Regions from separate parts of the Paenibacillus sp. FSL R10-2771 genome, predicted to be linked through region 1. Evidence: riboswitches for the same ligand, from Rfam matches in the RefSeq annotation. Region 1 holds a riboswitch; each other region holds the start of a gene.
The links. A riboswitch is a leader RNA that binds a small molecule or an ion and turns the genes downstream of it on or off. The one in region 1 is predicted to bind cyclic di-AMP.
Positions count from the first base shown of each region.

Region 1 (3,653 bases):
GTTCTGCGTTCATAAGTATCCGTTATGGTAAATCCGCATTTCTGGTAAGCACGGATGGCCCGCTGATTCCAGGTCAGTACCTCCAAATCGATCTCCCGTTCCGGATAACGCTGCAAAGCCGCCTGAACGATGGCCTTCATGAACAGATGTCCCATGCCATGACCGCACAGATCGGGCCGCATGCCGATTCCAAGCCGGACTACACCCTCCATAGGGAACAGCTGGGCGAAGCCGCACAGGATTCCCTGTCCATTCACAACGGAAACGTATTGCTCGCTGCGCAGCTGCGGATCACCGAATTCAACACCGAGCGCCTGCATCTGCTCCCAGGGCATCCAGCCGTAAATATTATACGGGGGCCTGTAGTTCCACTCACAGATCTCAGCAGCATGCCGCGACTCCATAGGAACAACATAAAAAGTTACCGGGGAACTTATCATAAGCGGAGGCCTCCTTTCAATGGAACATTACTTCATTCTATAAATATTATATACAAAACGAGCCGGATTCGACGCAAAAACCTTGCAGAAAGACCGGAACTTGACAAACGCCAATAAATATTTTATGAAAGAGCGAAATTGGTGTTTTACAAATATAGAGCGGGGTAAGTAATTTTATAGACAAAAAAATAAGCCCTCCTCCAAGATTTCGGCAAAAATCCTGGAAAAGCGCTTATATTTAGGACAAATTATTGCACATCGTCATTCTCTTCGGAATCCGCAGCCACAGTCTTGTAAGCATCTGTACTCATAATCCGTTTGGCGCCAACGTAGCGGTTGACGTAGTAGCTGTCACTCAGCGAACTGATGGTTACACCACGCGAGGAAGAAGCATGTGCGAACTCACCGTCACCAACATAAATACCGACATGAGAAATGCCTTTGCCGCTTGTATTGAAGAATACAAGATCGCCCGGTCTCATTTCATCGCGGGATACAGCAGTGCCCATCTCATATTGGGAGCCGGATTGGTGGGGCAGGTTAATTCCGATCTTATCAAAAACATACATTGTAAATCCGGAGCAATCAAAACCGTTCGTGGATACACCGCCGGATACGTATTTGGTCCCGATGGCTTTGTCGATAACTTTATCCATTTTGGAATCCGCGAAAGCGCTTCCTGCTCCAATGGTGAAGATGATGGAAAAGCTTAGTACTGCGGCTGCTAGCTTCTTCTTCAAAAGTAAATACCCCTTCCAAATGCCTACGAGGTTAGCTTAAGGGTTCGGTTGAAGGTCCCCTATGACCCCTCTTAGAATAGGAGGTCAATTCACCCAAAGTTGGTTCCCCCGTTTCCCTAAATCTTTAGGGAACTCGGCACGACTGTTGATTAGGATTAGCTGTTATTCAATACATGACAAAACCTTTGTTAAAAGCGATTCAATAATTACAAAAATGTTACTAAAAGCTCACTGCGATAATTGTAGCAAAGACTAGGGCGCTTGGCAATCACTTATAACATATTAATGCATTTTTTTTGCGTTTTTTAGAGTTATAGCTGCATAGAAAGACTCATATTTACGCAGCAGGTGAGCTATTGATGAATTTTTCTTTGGATTTGGGATAAAAAGGTGTTTCAGGGCCTGCAGATGAGTGTAAAAGGTAGAATAAGGAAAAGGAAAAACCCGGAAATGATTACGGCAATAATCAAAACCGGGCTCGTATAAGTTACATTTAGTTGTTAGAGGTACGAATATTCGAGGAAATGTTCAAGGGTTCAATCGTAAGCGACAGCTTGGTAGGCTGTTGTGCTCATCACTCTTTTAGCGCCAACGTAGCGGTTGGCCCAGTATGCCTGACTCAGCGAACTGATGGTTACACCACGCGAAGTGGAGGATTGTGCGAATTTGCCATTGCCGACATAAATACCGACATGGGAAACTCCGTTGCCCAGGGTATTGAAGAATACCAAATCACCGGAACGCAAATTACTCTTGGATACGGCTGTTCCAACGCTGTACTGTGCCTTAGAGGTGCGCGGCAGGGTAAGGCCGATACTCTTGAATACGTATTTGGTGAATCCAGAACAATCAAAGCCGCTGGTGCTGGTGCCCCCGGTTTTATATGACGTTCCAATGGTTTTTGAGATCACAGTATCCATTTTGGAATCTGCGAAAGCGCTGCCTGCCCCAAGTGTGAATACCATCACAAGACCCAGCGCTGCTGCGGTGCATTTCTTCTTAAAGTTCTGACTTCTCAAAAGATGTACTCCTTCCAAGGCCTGCGAGGTTAGCTTAAGGATTCGGTAGAAGGTTCCCCTATGACCCCTCTAAAGCGAGATCAATTCACCCAAAATATGGTTCCCCCACTCCCCGGTGCAGGGAATTCGGCGTTTTGTGCACCAGAATAGTGACATATCGACATAAGGTTAAAGGCTTCGGTTACATAGCTGCTTAATTCCATTTGAAAGATTACAAATTTGTTACTAGTAGTACAGGCATCATTGTACCAGAGGATTTACAGTTTTGCAAATCAACTTGTCGCAGCTGTAAACAAAAAAGAGTCATGCACCTCACCAGAGGGGCGATGACTCTTTTAGTATGCCGTTTTGGCGGCCGATTATTGTGGGAATGATTTACTGGACCAGAGATGATACTGCGCGGCTATGCCCCACATTTTGAATAGGGTGGACGGCAGTGGAGCTGCCTGGCGCAGGAGCAGGGCCGGGAGGCCGGGGCAGAAGAGCGCTGCAGCGCTGCAGAGGATCAGCGTCAGCAGACTTCCTGCGCCTATAATGACGGATATCCCGATGGAGTGAAGAAGCACCTTCAGACAGATCAGCAGCGAAGTGAACATGCCCGTGCCGGCGGTATAACCGAACTGCATATACAGCAGCAGCTTGCGGATAAGGAAGAGGTAGACGAGCCAGCCCAGCACATAAGGCACGAGCGTCAGCAGCAGCGGATAATCGAGAATGCCGTTCAGAAGCAGACGGTACATCTTCGGCAACAGCCAATAGAGCGGCAGAAGGGCCAGCGCCCATTCAACGAGACTGAACAGCAGTACAGGCAGACCATAACGCTTCATCCCGGGAAAAAAGAACAGTCCGCGCTCCCCGGCACGTTCCTGGTGAAGCTCGTGCAGCAGACCCGCCCGGATAAAGGGGGAGAGCAGCAGCCGCAACACAGTCAGTGCCAAGAGCAGCCATAGCCATTGCCGGACGTCCGGGTCCGTGTGCAACGCAGCCTGCCCCTCAATATAATACAGCAGCCTGCCTATGCTACTGCCGCCGGCATTCGCATCTGGATAGCGCAGCAGTACCGGAACGACGGCGCTTTTAATGAATTTGTACATGAAGTAGCCCCAGAACAGCCGGTAGATAAATAGCAGAATCAGGATATAAAATTGCTCTTTCATGCTGTGCCAACCGCGGGTTATCGAAATTTTCACAATCCTTCACCTCACCAGACAAGAGTTCCGAGCAGGGTTTCAAGCAGTGTCGTCGCACTGAGCGTCCAGCGGGAAAGAGTATTGTGCTCAAGCTCCGCCATTCTGAAATTATTGAGATGCTTGCTCTCCAGCAGTATGGAATGTCCCGGATCAATCTCGGCGGAGACCAGAGGTGCTTTATACGATAATTCAAACGATGTTGTCTTCCCTTCGCCGTTCCAGTATTGCTGAACCGAGTACCCGTCCGAGAAAATGAATTTTACA
Region 1 covers NZ_JBBOBM010000001.1:7,352,065-7,355,717, reverse strand. Annotated here, with positions in the region: gene NSU14_RS31825 (GNAT family N-acetyltransferase) at 1-440, opposite strand, end outside; gene NSU14_RS31820 (C40 family peptidase) at 689-1,180, opposite strand; cyclic di-AMP (ydaO/yuaA leader) riboswitch at 1,186-1,329, opposite strand; gene NSU14_RS31815 (C40 family peptidase) at 1,717-2,145, opposite strand; cyclic di-AMP (ydaO/yuaA leader) riboswitch at 2,203-2,341, opposite strand; gene NSU14_RS31810 (hypothetical protein) at 2,559-3,356, opposite strand; gene NSU14_RS31805 (M1 family metallopeptidase) at 3,401-3,653, opposite strand, start outside.

Region 2 (3,653 bases), 4.1 Mb from region 1:
GCCTTGAATTGTTTCAGTGAGACTGTTAAGAATCGACTCTTAAATCCTATATGATAGGCGTAATAAGCACTCGCAACCATGTTAGAAATGACCGTGGCAGACGCAACACCGATTACATCCCAGTGGAAGACGAAGATGACCAGCGCATCGAGAATTATATTCACGGCCACACTAAGCAGCATACCAATCATAGATGTTATCGCGGCTCCCTCCGAGCGGACAATACTCTCCAATGTGAAGAATAATACAACGAAGGGTGAGCCAATAAGCATAATGGTGACGTAGTCCTTGGTAAATCCGAAGGAGTCAGGCGTTGCCCCGAGGCCATGTACGATAGAATTAATGAGCGGCAGGCCGACGGCCATCGCGATAAGACCGAGAACCAGGCTGCTGTAAAAGGCGAATGCAGACACATGCTTAACATCAGCCGTATTTTTCTCTCCCAGCAAACGGGAAATGAAGGCACTGCTGCCGACACCAATCAGGTTACCCAGCGCCATAATGACCGCGAATAACGGTAAGGTTAAGGCAAGTGCGGTTAACATGGCAGTGTTATTTAACGTTCCAATGAAAAATGCATTCAGGATGGAATAGATGACACTCATTGACGTTCCAAGCATCATTGGTATTGCGAAGTGCGCTACGGCTTTTGCAACCGGTGCTTTTTCAAAGTAATGGAGGTTTTCTGTATCCATGCGGTTCACCACTTTCTTCCTGTATGTTAGTCTCTATATTAGTTAGAATTCTAACTATAAATTGATTGCGAACTTTGCGCCGCACCAAACAAACCCGTAACAAATGACAATACGGGTCTCGTAAGCGGGTGTTGACTAATCGTCAGTTTCAGACTGTATTTGGTAAAATCTTTATTGCGCTGCCTTTGCCTTCAGTTCTTCGGGAAAGACAGCGCCGCTGCTGCTAATAGGAAATGCTTTACTTACTTGTCATCCGAATCACTGGAGTTGTCCTTCGAGCCGTCTCTACCATCTCTGGAAGGCCAGCCGAAGCCGTTCATGCCGCCGCCTTGACCTTCCCGGCCAAATCCGGGGAATCTTCCGCTAAAGCGTCCGTCATCCATATTTCCCCACATTCTGCTCATTTGTCCGCGCATGGCCATCAGCTTGTCGAATTCCTCTGATCCTATGCGCTCCTTAGCGGCCTCCATCCACATAGCCATTACATCACGGTCTGCATCTGTTCCTAGTTCTTCTTCTAAGGCTGTAATGACGCGGACCAGGTATTCACCGAAGGCTGCCTGTTCTTCTGGAGACAGGACTGAAAATATGCTGCCGCCCTCAACCTCCTGGCCCTCTTCCTCCCGCCCTTTCGGCGTCAGATAAATCAGCATGATGCGTTTATCTGTCTCGGAAGGCTGACGGGTAATATATTCGGCCTTCTCCAGTTTGGCCAGCAATTCATTGAGCGAGGATACACGAATGTCCAGCATATAGGATAAATCCTTCGTGCTGATTCCGTCCTTCATCCGGAGAAACGCCATGATCCTGCCTTGTCCCCGTGACGTATCTGCCATAGGGCCAACAGCGGCGTGGTTCTTCAGATGCTGTCTCTGCAACAGCCATTGCAGCTTGGCGAGCTTGTCGTACAATTCAGCATTCATATTCATTATGAATCCTCCCAGGGATATATTTACGGTACCTGTCAATCAATGTAACGGTACCTGTTGAATTTATTATAACGGTACCTGTTATACTTGTCAAAGATTTTCTACAGGTGCCGTTAATAAATTTTCCGCTGGAAGCATTGCTGGTCTTTCAGGTAATCAAGCAGTAGCCGGTTGAAGTGCTGCGGCTGACATAAATGGCTGGGATACATGGCATCTTCCAGTATTGCCAGCGTGGCGAGCGGATATTTGGCCGCTGTTTGTCTCACCTGCTCCAGAACCCGCTCATTCTGATTGCCTGATACACAAAGAACGGGGACCTGCAGCCTTAGTGCAAACCCGTAGCTGTCCGTATGTCTTAGTGCCAGACGCTGTTTAATCAATTCTGTTGTCCGTTCATGGACAAGCTCTCTTCTCAGAATATGATACGCAGACAGCCATTTGTTATATGTAATGCGCAAAGAACGGATGAACATTTCAGCCGGAAGATAATGGGCGGCCCATGCGCAGATTTGAAAGAGCTCCAGCACTTTGCTGCCTTTGGACGTACAATCTCCTAGGATGTAATTGTCCACCAACACCAGATTAATTACCCGTTCAGGATTCAGATAGGCGAATTTCTGGGCAAGCACAGCACCGCTGGAACAAGCTACGATGACGGCCCGTTCTACGGACAGTCCATCCAATAATCCCTTCAGATCTTCACACTGCGTGTCTACAATCCGGCTGATCTCCACATCCATTTTACCGGATTGCCCATTCCCTCTTAGGTCAAACAAGATCACTTTCGCCCGCTTGCTGAAATACTCCGCCTGAGGCTCGAACAGATGATGTGAAGTCGAATAATCATGAATAAAAACAATGGGCAGACCACTGCCCGACACCTCGTAATAGAGGGTAGTTCCATTGACGTCAATATACGGCATTACCTGTGCATCCTCTCATGTCGCTTACGGAGTTAGCTGCCGGATTCGGGCTTGAAGAGTAGCCCTACTCGATTCCTCGAGATTCACCCCAGAAAACTTGGTTTCCCCGCTTCCATTACGGAACTCAGCGATTACATATATTTTTGCGGATATAGATTAACAGAAACTTCAGTATAGCCCATATTCGTCTATGAATGAATAGCTTAGGTGAATTTGCCCAACACGCGCAGAAACCAGCCGCAGTGAACCCAAAAAGCAGAGCAGCGATTCTCCCGTTACCGGAGACTCACTGCTCTGCTTGCTTTAAACATCATCTATAATCAGCGGTTCAGGATGTCATCCACCTCTTTGGCGAGCGTGTCCAGGCTGTCCTGAATTGGCAGGTTCTCCAGCCAGATATCGTTGATGCGTGTGCCCATCAGATCTTCAATCTCATGGTACGTACCGGTCATCGGACGCATTTTGCTGAATTCCAGCTCATCGGAAGCGACCTTGTAGCCTGGGAAGGCGGCAATGGTCTCTTTCATCAGGTCTGTGTCCAGGGAGGTTAGACGGGTCGGAAGATATCCCGTATTGGCAGAAGCATACGCCGCCTGTTCGGTATCCGACAGCCATTTCATGAATTCAAAAGCGGCTGCTTTCTCATTATCCGTTCCCGTATTCGCCAGATACGTATTCGATCCGCCGACCGGAACGCCCCGTTTGCCGTCTTCTCCGGCAGGAATCATGGATACGCCGAGATCAATTCCACTCTCCGCGGCCATGCCGGCAAACGTTTTGTAGCCGCCGACACTGGAGAAGATCAGCGCTGTGCCCGGATTGGCAATGGAGGCATAGTAGGCATCCTTGTCCGTGACCCCGAGTACTTTGATTAGTCCCTTGGATTCCAGATCCTCAATGAAGGAGATCAGCTTCACTGCGCCTTCACTGTTGATATTGGATTTCGTCTCATCCTCATTGACCACATTAGTATCCGAGTACGAATGCAACAGCGCCTCCATCACCCAGAAGTCATAGTTGAACAGGTACATCGGCGGCTGGCCGGTAGCATCATATGCGGTCTGCAGATAGGCCTCCAGTTCGGCAAAGGTCGCCGGTCCGTTCGT
Region 2 covers NZ_JBBOBM010000001.1:3,206,885-3,210,537, forward strand. Annotated here, with positions in the region: gene NSU14_RS13780 (MATE family efflux transporter) at 1-695, opposite strand, end outside; gene NSU14_RS13785 (MarR family winged helix-turn-helix transcriptional regulator) at 938-1,624, opposite strand; gene NSU14_RS13790 (alpha/beta fold hydrolase) at 1,738-2,547, opposite strand; cyclic di-AMP (ydaO/yuaA leader) riboswitch at 2,555-2,687, opposite strand; gene NSU14_RS13795 (extracellular solute-binding protein) at 2,868-3,653, opposite strand, start outside.
Region 2: it holds a riboswitch for cyclic di-AMP, as region 1 does, so the genes downstream of both, NSU14_RS13790 (alpha/beta fold hydrolase) here and NSU14_RS31815 (C40 family peptidase) in region 1, are expected to answer to the same signal.

Region 3 (3,653 bases), 4.4 Mb from region 1:
AGAGATATCCAGCTTGGCACTGACACCGGCATAACCAACACGCCGTCATTGTTTGTCAATGGAGTCAAAGTGAATGAACCTTTTAATATGGAGGAAATCGATGCTCAAATCCAGGTAGCTGCGGAAGCTGTGGCTGGACAATGAATAAATTCTCTGCATTCTGCCGCCGGAATTGTCTCTACTTGGCCTGGTTCGTCTCGGTTGTTGCTGTAGCAGGCAGTCTGTATCTCAGTGAAGTGCTGAAATATGAGCCCTGCAAGCTATGCTGGTTTCAGCGGATATTTATGTACCCGCAGCTGATTTTGCTCGGAATCGCCACTTACCGGGGGGATAAGCGCATTATCCCGTATGTCCTTCCCTTAAGTTTGATTGGCGGAAGCATTTCGATCTATCATTACGCAGAGCAGAAAATTCCGGCACTCAGCAAGGTGCTTCCATGTACAATCGGTGTGCCGTGCAACACGGATTATCTGAATTATTTCGGATTCATCACCATCCCGCTGCTGGCACTCATTGCGTTCGCATTAATCACAATTCTGCTATGGACAGGGCGTAAAGAGGATGCAGGTGAGTAAGAAGCCGTCAGGCAGAATGAAGAGTAACTATTTCCCTTAAATTAAGTGTAAATTATTATGCAGAAACGCTGTAAAATCACGCGATAAAGGGATAATGAAAGAGAATGAAAGATCAAGACATACCGGATCATGGATTTGGTTGTTTTGGTTGTTTTTCATTCTTTTTTCATTTGTTTCAACGCTTTACGGAAGAGGCATTGTAGATTAATATTAGTCCTTGTGAGAAGTTGAATATGCGCTGAATTTTCCGGAAGGAAAAACGGGGGAACCAAACTTGGCCGAGTGCCAACGGGGTGAATCGGAAGCGGGTCAGCAGACTCGAAAACCGTAGGGCTACCACAGCCCGAATCCGCCAGCTAACCTCGTAAGCAATAGTGGGATAATGACCATGCACTCAAGGCATGCGGATCATTTCCGTATGCTTATTTTTGTGCCTGCATTTATGAAATCCACTTATGAAAACAGCGCGCGGTACTGCCGTTTCAACTTAACAAAGAGAGGAACTGTTACTACAATGGTAAGCAAGGTAAAACGACTATTGATCGGGCGTCCGATGAAGTCGAACGAACTCGATCATGAAAAGTTATCCAAGGTGAAAGCACTGGCTGTCCTGTCTTCTGATGCGCTCTCGTCTGTAGCCTACGGAACAGAACAAATCTTAATCGTACTTGTGGCCGCAGGTTTCACAGCTATCTGGTACTCATTGCCAATTGCATTAGCCGTATTGGGCCTGCTGGCCATCTTAATCCTGTCTTATCGGCAGACCATTTTTGCTTATCCGCAAGGCGGGGGCGCCTATATTGTTGCCAAAACCAATCTCGGGGTTCATACCGGCTTGCTTGCCGGCGGCTCTTTGCTGGTGGATTATATTCTTACGGTGGCGGTAAGCGCCTCGGCGGGAACGGATGCGATCACATCAGCGTTCCCGAGTCTTCATAATCATAGTGTACTCATAGCGGTTACTGTCATTCTGCTCTTAACGATTGTCAATCTGCGGGGTGTTACTGAATCTGCTTCATTCATAGCCATTCCGGTATATCTGTTCGTCGTCTCCATCTTTGTACTGATTATCGCGGGAGTCTTCAAGTATGCAACCGGCGGTGCTCATGCCCAGGTTCCTGAGATCGGCTCGGCGGTATCGAACGTCAGTATGTTCCTTCTGCTTAAGGCCTTCAGCTCCGGCTGTTCGGCACTGACCGGGGTAGAAGCGGTCTCCAATGCGATCCCTAACTTCAAAGCACCGGCTGAGAAAAATGCGGCTAAAACGCTGATGCTGATGGGTCTGATTCTCGGGGCTATGTTCACGGGGATTACGCTTTTGGCTTATTGGTACGGTATCATGCCGGACGAGAAAGCAACGGTTGTGTCACAGATTACCGAGTCTACCTTTGGCCGCGGCGGTTTGTACTTCTTCATCCAAGGCATCACCGCAGTAATCTTGTTCCTGGCGGCGAATACAGCGTATTCGGCCTTCCCGCTGCTGGCGTTCATGTTCGCCAAAGACAAATATTTACCCCACGCCTTCATGGTGCGCGGAGACCGGCTGGGATTCTCCAACGGCATTATTTTCCTCGGCGTAATGTCGGCTGTGCTTGTAGCTGCTTTTCACGGAAATACCGAAGGGTTGATTCCATTATACGCCGTTGGGGTATTCATTCCGTTTACCCTTTCACAGCTTGGCATGATGGTCCAGTGGTACAGAACCAAGCCTAAGGGCTGGCAGAGCAAATTCGCTGTGAATACAGTAGGCATGCTCACAACCTTAACCATTACGCTCATCTTCATTATTACTAAATTCTCGAGTGTATGGATGGCCTTCATCTTCCTGCCGCTTGTAATCATCGTGTTCCACCGGATTCACCGCCATTATATGAATATTGCCGATCAGCTGCGTATTTGTCCGGCTACGGATAAACCTTGCATTAAAGGAAGCACAGTGGTTGTACCTGTTGCCGGTGTCACCCGTGCAGTACTGCATTCGATCAGCTATGCGAAGTCATTGACTGAGAATGTAGTGGCTGTATATGTCGGATTCGATGAAGAAGAGATTCACAAAATGGAACAGAAGTGGGAAGAGTGGAACCCTGGGGTGCGCCTGATTGTACTCCGCTCGCGTTACCGCAGCATCATCCGCCCGCTGGTGAAATTCATCGATACGGTGGAGTGGAAAACCGCTTCTACAGACCACATTACTGTACTCATTCCGCAATTTGTTACGAAGCATTGGTGGCAGGCGATTCTGCATAATCAGACCAGCTTGTTCATCCGCTCTTATCTGATGAATCAGAAGGATATCGTTATAGCAACTGTACCGTATCATTTGCACAAATAGACATACCCTTTATATGTAAAACGGCTGTTTCCGCAGGTTGCGGGAATAGCCGTTTTTTGTTATGCGCAGGGTGAGTATAAATGGAATCAGATAATTTAGTTGACATAGAGAATGAGAATCAATATCATCAGTTTATGTGAGGCGAAGGCCGCAATCACCTTTGACCAATAATGAATGTATATACAGGAGGGGTAATTAATGTTTTCGTTCAACCTGCAAAGATCAACAAGCATGAAGCTGGCTATGGCCGGACTCATGACCACGACGTTGTTATTATCCGCATGCGGAAATAACAATGCAGCCAATAACGGAGCTGCGGCAACTACGGCACCTGCAGCAACTGCAGAAGCCACTACTGCACCGGCAGAAACAACAGCTCCAGCGGTAGAGCAAACAGTAACGGATGCCATGGGACATAAAGTCACTGTCCCTGCGAACCCGCAGCGTGTGCTTGCTTCTTATCTGGAAGACTATCTGGTCGCACTTGGCGTGACTCCGGTTGCCCAATGGTCCGTGACAAACGGCACTCAGGATTACCTTGCAGCTGAGCTTAAGGACATTCCAACCATCAGCTATGACCTTCCACTCGAAGCTGTAACCAGCTTCGCACCGGACTTCACTATTGTACAATCGGAAGGTACTGTCCAGAACGGTCTGTATGACCAGCTGAACAAAATTGCACCAACGTATGTAATCGGCGACGAAGTCAGCAAGGACTGGCGCAAATCGCTGCTCAAGATCGGCGA
Region 3 covers NZ_JBBOBM010000001.1:2,940,228-2,943,880, forward strand. Annotated here, with positions in the region: gene NSU14_RS12815 (DsbA family protein) at 1-144, shown strand, start outside; gene NSU14_RS12820 (disulfide oxidoreductase) at 141-575, shown strand; cyclic di-AMP (ydaO/yuaA leader) riboswitch at 802-961, shown strand; gene NSU14_RS12825 (APC family permease) at 1,090-2,907, shown strand; gene NSU14_RS12830 (iron-hydroxamate ABC transporter substrate-binding protein) at 3,106-3,653, shown strand, end outside.
Region 3: it holds a riboswitch for cyclic di-AMP, as region 1 does, so the genes downstream of both, NSU14_RS12825 (APC family permease) here and NSU14_RS31815 (C40 family peptidase) in region 1, are expected to answer to the same signal.

Region 4 (3,653 bases), 600 kb from region 1:
TTGAATGGAGTCAGCATCATAAAAAAACATTTTCACTCGGTCCATAATTTCGAAATAGTCTGTATCCAGTTGGACGCCCTTACCGTACATTGGTGCTTTTTTGGATACCGTTGTAAAGACCATATATCCTCCCGGCTTCAGCTGATTATAACAATCCTGAATGAACTTCTCCCGCTCACGCTGATCCAATAAGTGAATCAGTGCATAGCAGAAAATACCGTCATAGAGTTTGTTGTCAAATGGCATATCGGTTACCGAGCCGTGGTAAACATTCATATCCAGCCCGCGCTGCCTCGCCAGATCAATCGCTGTTTGCGAAATTTCAATACCAGTAACATCTATACCATTGTCCATAAAAACCTTTGCATTTCTGCCATATCCAATGCCGGGAATCAGGATGTCTTTAACATTCTTTTCAAGGAAAAAATCCTTGGTTAAGATGGCCGAGTCAGAAGGTTCAAATCCCCACATCGTTTGTTTTTCTATGAAGCTTGCTTCCCAGAACTCCGTCATAGCCCGATCTCCTTTAATTACACTAAATAGTTATTACAGACATATTATATCTACGATAGAACCAATTTGCAATGTTATTGTTAATCTTCGTATTTTAGCTAAGTGATGATCCGGAGTTGAACAGTGTGGTAGTGAGCTATCTGGATGATTTCATCGCGAAAGTGCACATGTGGTGTTCCGGAGATACCTCAGAAAGTAAGACGATAGATGAAAGGAAGGCTCTGTATGCTGAAATCAGCAAGGAGACGGCAAATATAACAGATTACGAAATTAATGAAATGAATAAAATAAACGCTGATGAATACGAAGTGGTAGTGGACAGGTCCTGGGATAACGGGAGTGATGATACCGCTGTCTATTCAATGATTAAAATGATGGGATATGGAAGGTGGATGACCTGTAGTGATGAAACGGGCTTATAAATAATGCTGTTCTATAGAGTGATCACAAACCACCCTAAACTGGTTAAACCCCCGCAGATAGTGTACCTTAGTAATATTAGTAATTAGGAGTGGTGATTTTTTGTGAAAAAAAGTAGACAAACCCCCGTGCTGGTCGTGGTCTCCATCCTGCTGATCATTATCAGCAGCCTGATCCCGTCGGACAAATCAACCTGGCTGGGAGCACTGCAGACCATCTTGCTGGGCGTCGGGCTGCTCGGATGCTGCATGGCTTTTTGGCGGTTCGCCAAGGGCGGCAAGGGCAAGCGCTGATTTCTGGCACTGGAACAGATAGCATAGCATTAGCAAATGGAGAGCCGTGGCGGATGCTGCGGCTTTTATTAATATGTACGACGTCAGCGGATTTACTCTATGCAGCGCTTGCTACGCGGACTGAGAGGACCTTATTTTGTGAAAAAGCCTGCTTTTTTGCCCGTTGCGGACTCAGGCGCGCTTATATTGTTCGAAGGAGCTCAAAATGAGGCGAAACTGGTTAGTTAAGGTCCTCTGAGTCCGCATGGATCGCTGATTCGACTGATTGGGCGAAATAACGGATCTACAGTCCGCATGGATCGCAGCAGCATGCTTGAGTCTATTGTTGCAGGCCCCACCCAGCTCCCTATCCCGCCGACGGACGCGGGACAGCTGGCCGCGCAGCAGCCATCTGTTCGCGAATCCCTCTGAGCTGCGCTTTCAGCTCAGGAACGCTTCGCTGCAGGATGAGGCTGATCTCGGGCAGCGGCAGCTGGATGCCGTACCATAAGGCGCTGGCGATCTGATCCTCCCAGGTGAGCAGGGCAGAAGAGCAGCGGCCGCGGTCTTGAGCAACCAGCGAGCATTGCCGGATGCATTCCCTGTAGGAGGCAAGGGAGTAAGCATCTGCTTGGATGCTGCCCTTGAGCCAAGGCTCATAGAGTGCCGCGAATGTAGCAATTGCGGCTTGATCGGCGCGGGCGCCCTTCTCCAGCAGGAGACAGCTTAGCGCATAGATGGTTCCGCTATATTGCTCAATATAGCTGGTGAATCCGGCAGCGGGAACTGCATTGGACGATAATGGGTCTGGCATGTGGACACGTTCCTTCCTGAATGTGGGCGATTTATAGTTTGGATATGTAGTTGATAGGTTTGCCGAAATGCTGATCCGCCGGAATAAGTGCGCAAAAAACCGCAGACAGAGGAGGACCTCTGCTGCGGTTTTGTTACAGGCGTAAGAAGCCTGGGGCAAAATCGTGGCGGATCAAGATCTCTCTCTTTACGCTTACGGGGTTAGCTGTCGGATTCGGACGGTGAGAGTCGCCCTACCTTTTGAGACTGCGTAATTGAAGTCTCCTTCGGATTCACCCCAAGTAGGCCTGCGGCCTGATGGTTCCCCCGTTTTCCGCTTGGCGGAAATTCAGCGTGCATTCACATTATCGCTGGTAACTTTCAACACGAATCATACCCTTTCAGGATTGTCTTTGTAAAAATGGAAAAGAGTGCTTCTGCGCCGGATTTGCAATAAATTGCTGCTTCGCGAGGAATATTGGAGACTAAAACCATATATGTGGCCGATTATCATCCGTTTATCTCGCTCAATCGCCGTTTTTTATTTTTGGGAGGTAGCGGTGAGGGAACTCCGGAAATATTAATGCGTTAGACCGGAAACGCCGTCGATATTGATTTTTTGTGAAATGGCGTATTAGTGAGTAATCGGGAGATAATGAGAGATTGAAGATGAAGTAAGCGTTACCCGTCTGGCAAATAGATTCGTGAATGTGTTATTAGAGTAATTATGGCGGTTTACAATTTGTACCTGAATTAGAACCTGATTCTACGAAAAGTGTACCTTTCTAGCCGCACAAACCATACATCCGGGAGGGCCTAATTCCCGCTTCCCGAATGCTTGACTTGGACCCTACTCCAGGGATTATTATTTGAATCTGTAAGGGCAGACGGTCAGTAAATTACCAAGACTGAAAGCCAAACTAAGAAGCTGGATTAAGAAGCTAGATTAAGAAGGAGGCCAGCAGCCAATGGAGCCTGTTTTTACGATCGCCGAGGTAGCAGAGCGGACAGGACTCAGCCAGGATACCATCCGCTATTATGAGAAAATCAAGCTCCTGCCCCCGGCAAGCCGCAAGGAGAACGGCCAGCGGGCATACAGCAGGCGTGAGCTGGACCGGGTGCATTTCGTCGCTATTCTCAAAAGAACCCATATGCCACTGCGCACCATTCAAGAATATATCAGGGCTTCAGCGGAAGAGGACTACGAGGAATGCTACAGTGTGCTGGACAGGCATAAAACGTTGATTGAAGAGCAGCTCACGGAACTTACGGCGGCACTGGAGCTTATGAAATACAAGCTGAAGAACTTCCGGGAGCTTAAGGACGGCAGGTTCATCGCGGAAATGGAACAGAGGAGGAACGAAGTGTGAAAATTGGGATGAATACGGAGCTGAAAAGCGGGATGAGTAAAGAGTCGAACAATGAGACAAACAATGAGGCGAGTAATACGAAGTTTATGCAGCGACCGATTCCTTCCGGATGGGGTCCGGACACTACGGCGGAGCAAGTAATCCAAGGCCATAATCTGAGCGGTAAAATAGCGGTCGTGACCGGCGGCTACTCCGGCCTGGGCCTGGAGACCACACGTGTCCTGGCTGCCGCGGGGGCCACTGTGATAGTTCCCGTTCGGACACCGGAGAAGGCCCGGCTTGCCCT
Region 4 covers NZ_JBBOBM010000001.1:6,752,696-6,756,348, reverse strand. Annotated here, with positions in the region: gene NSU14_RS29110 (class I SAM-dependent methyltransferase) at 1-513, opposite strand, end outside; gene NSU14_RS29105 (hypothetical protein) at 639-935, shown strand; gene NSU14_RS29100 (hypothetical protein) at 1,038-1,226, shown strand; gene NSU14_RS29095 (hypothetical protein) at 1,573-2,019, opposite strand; cyclic di-AMP (ydaO/yuaA leader) riboswitch at 2,195-2,362, opposite strand; gene NSU14_RS29090 (MerR family transcriptional regulator) at 2,966-3,367, shown strand; gene NSU14_RS29085 (oxidoreductase) at 3,400-3,653, shown strand, end outside.
Region 4: it holds a riboswitch for cyclic di-AMP, as region 1 does, so the genes downstream of both, NSU14_RS29095 (hypothetical protein) here and NSU14_RS31815 (C40 family peptidase) in region 1, are expected to answer to the same signal.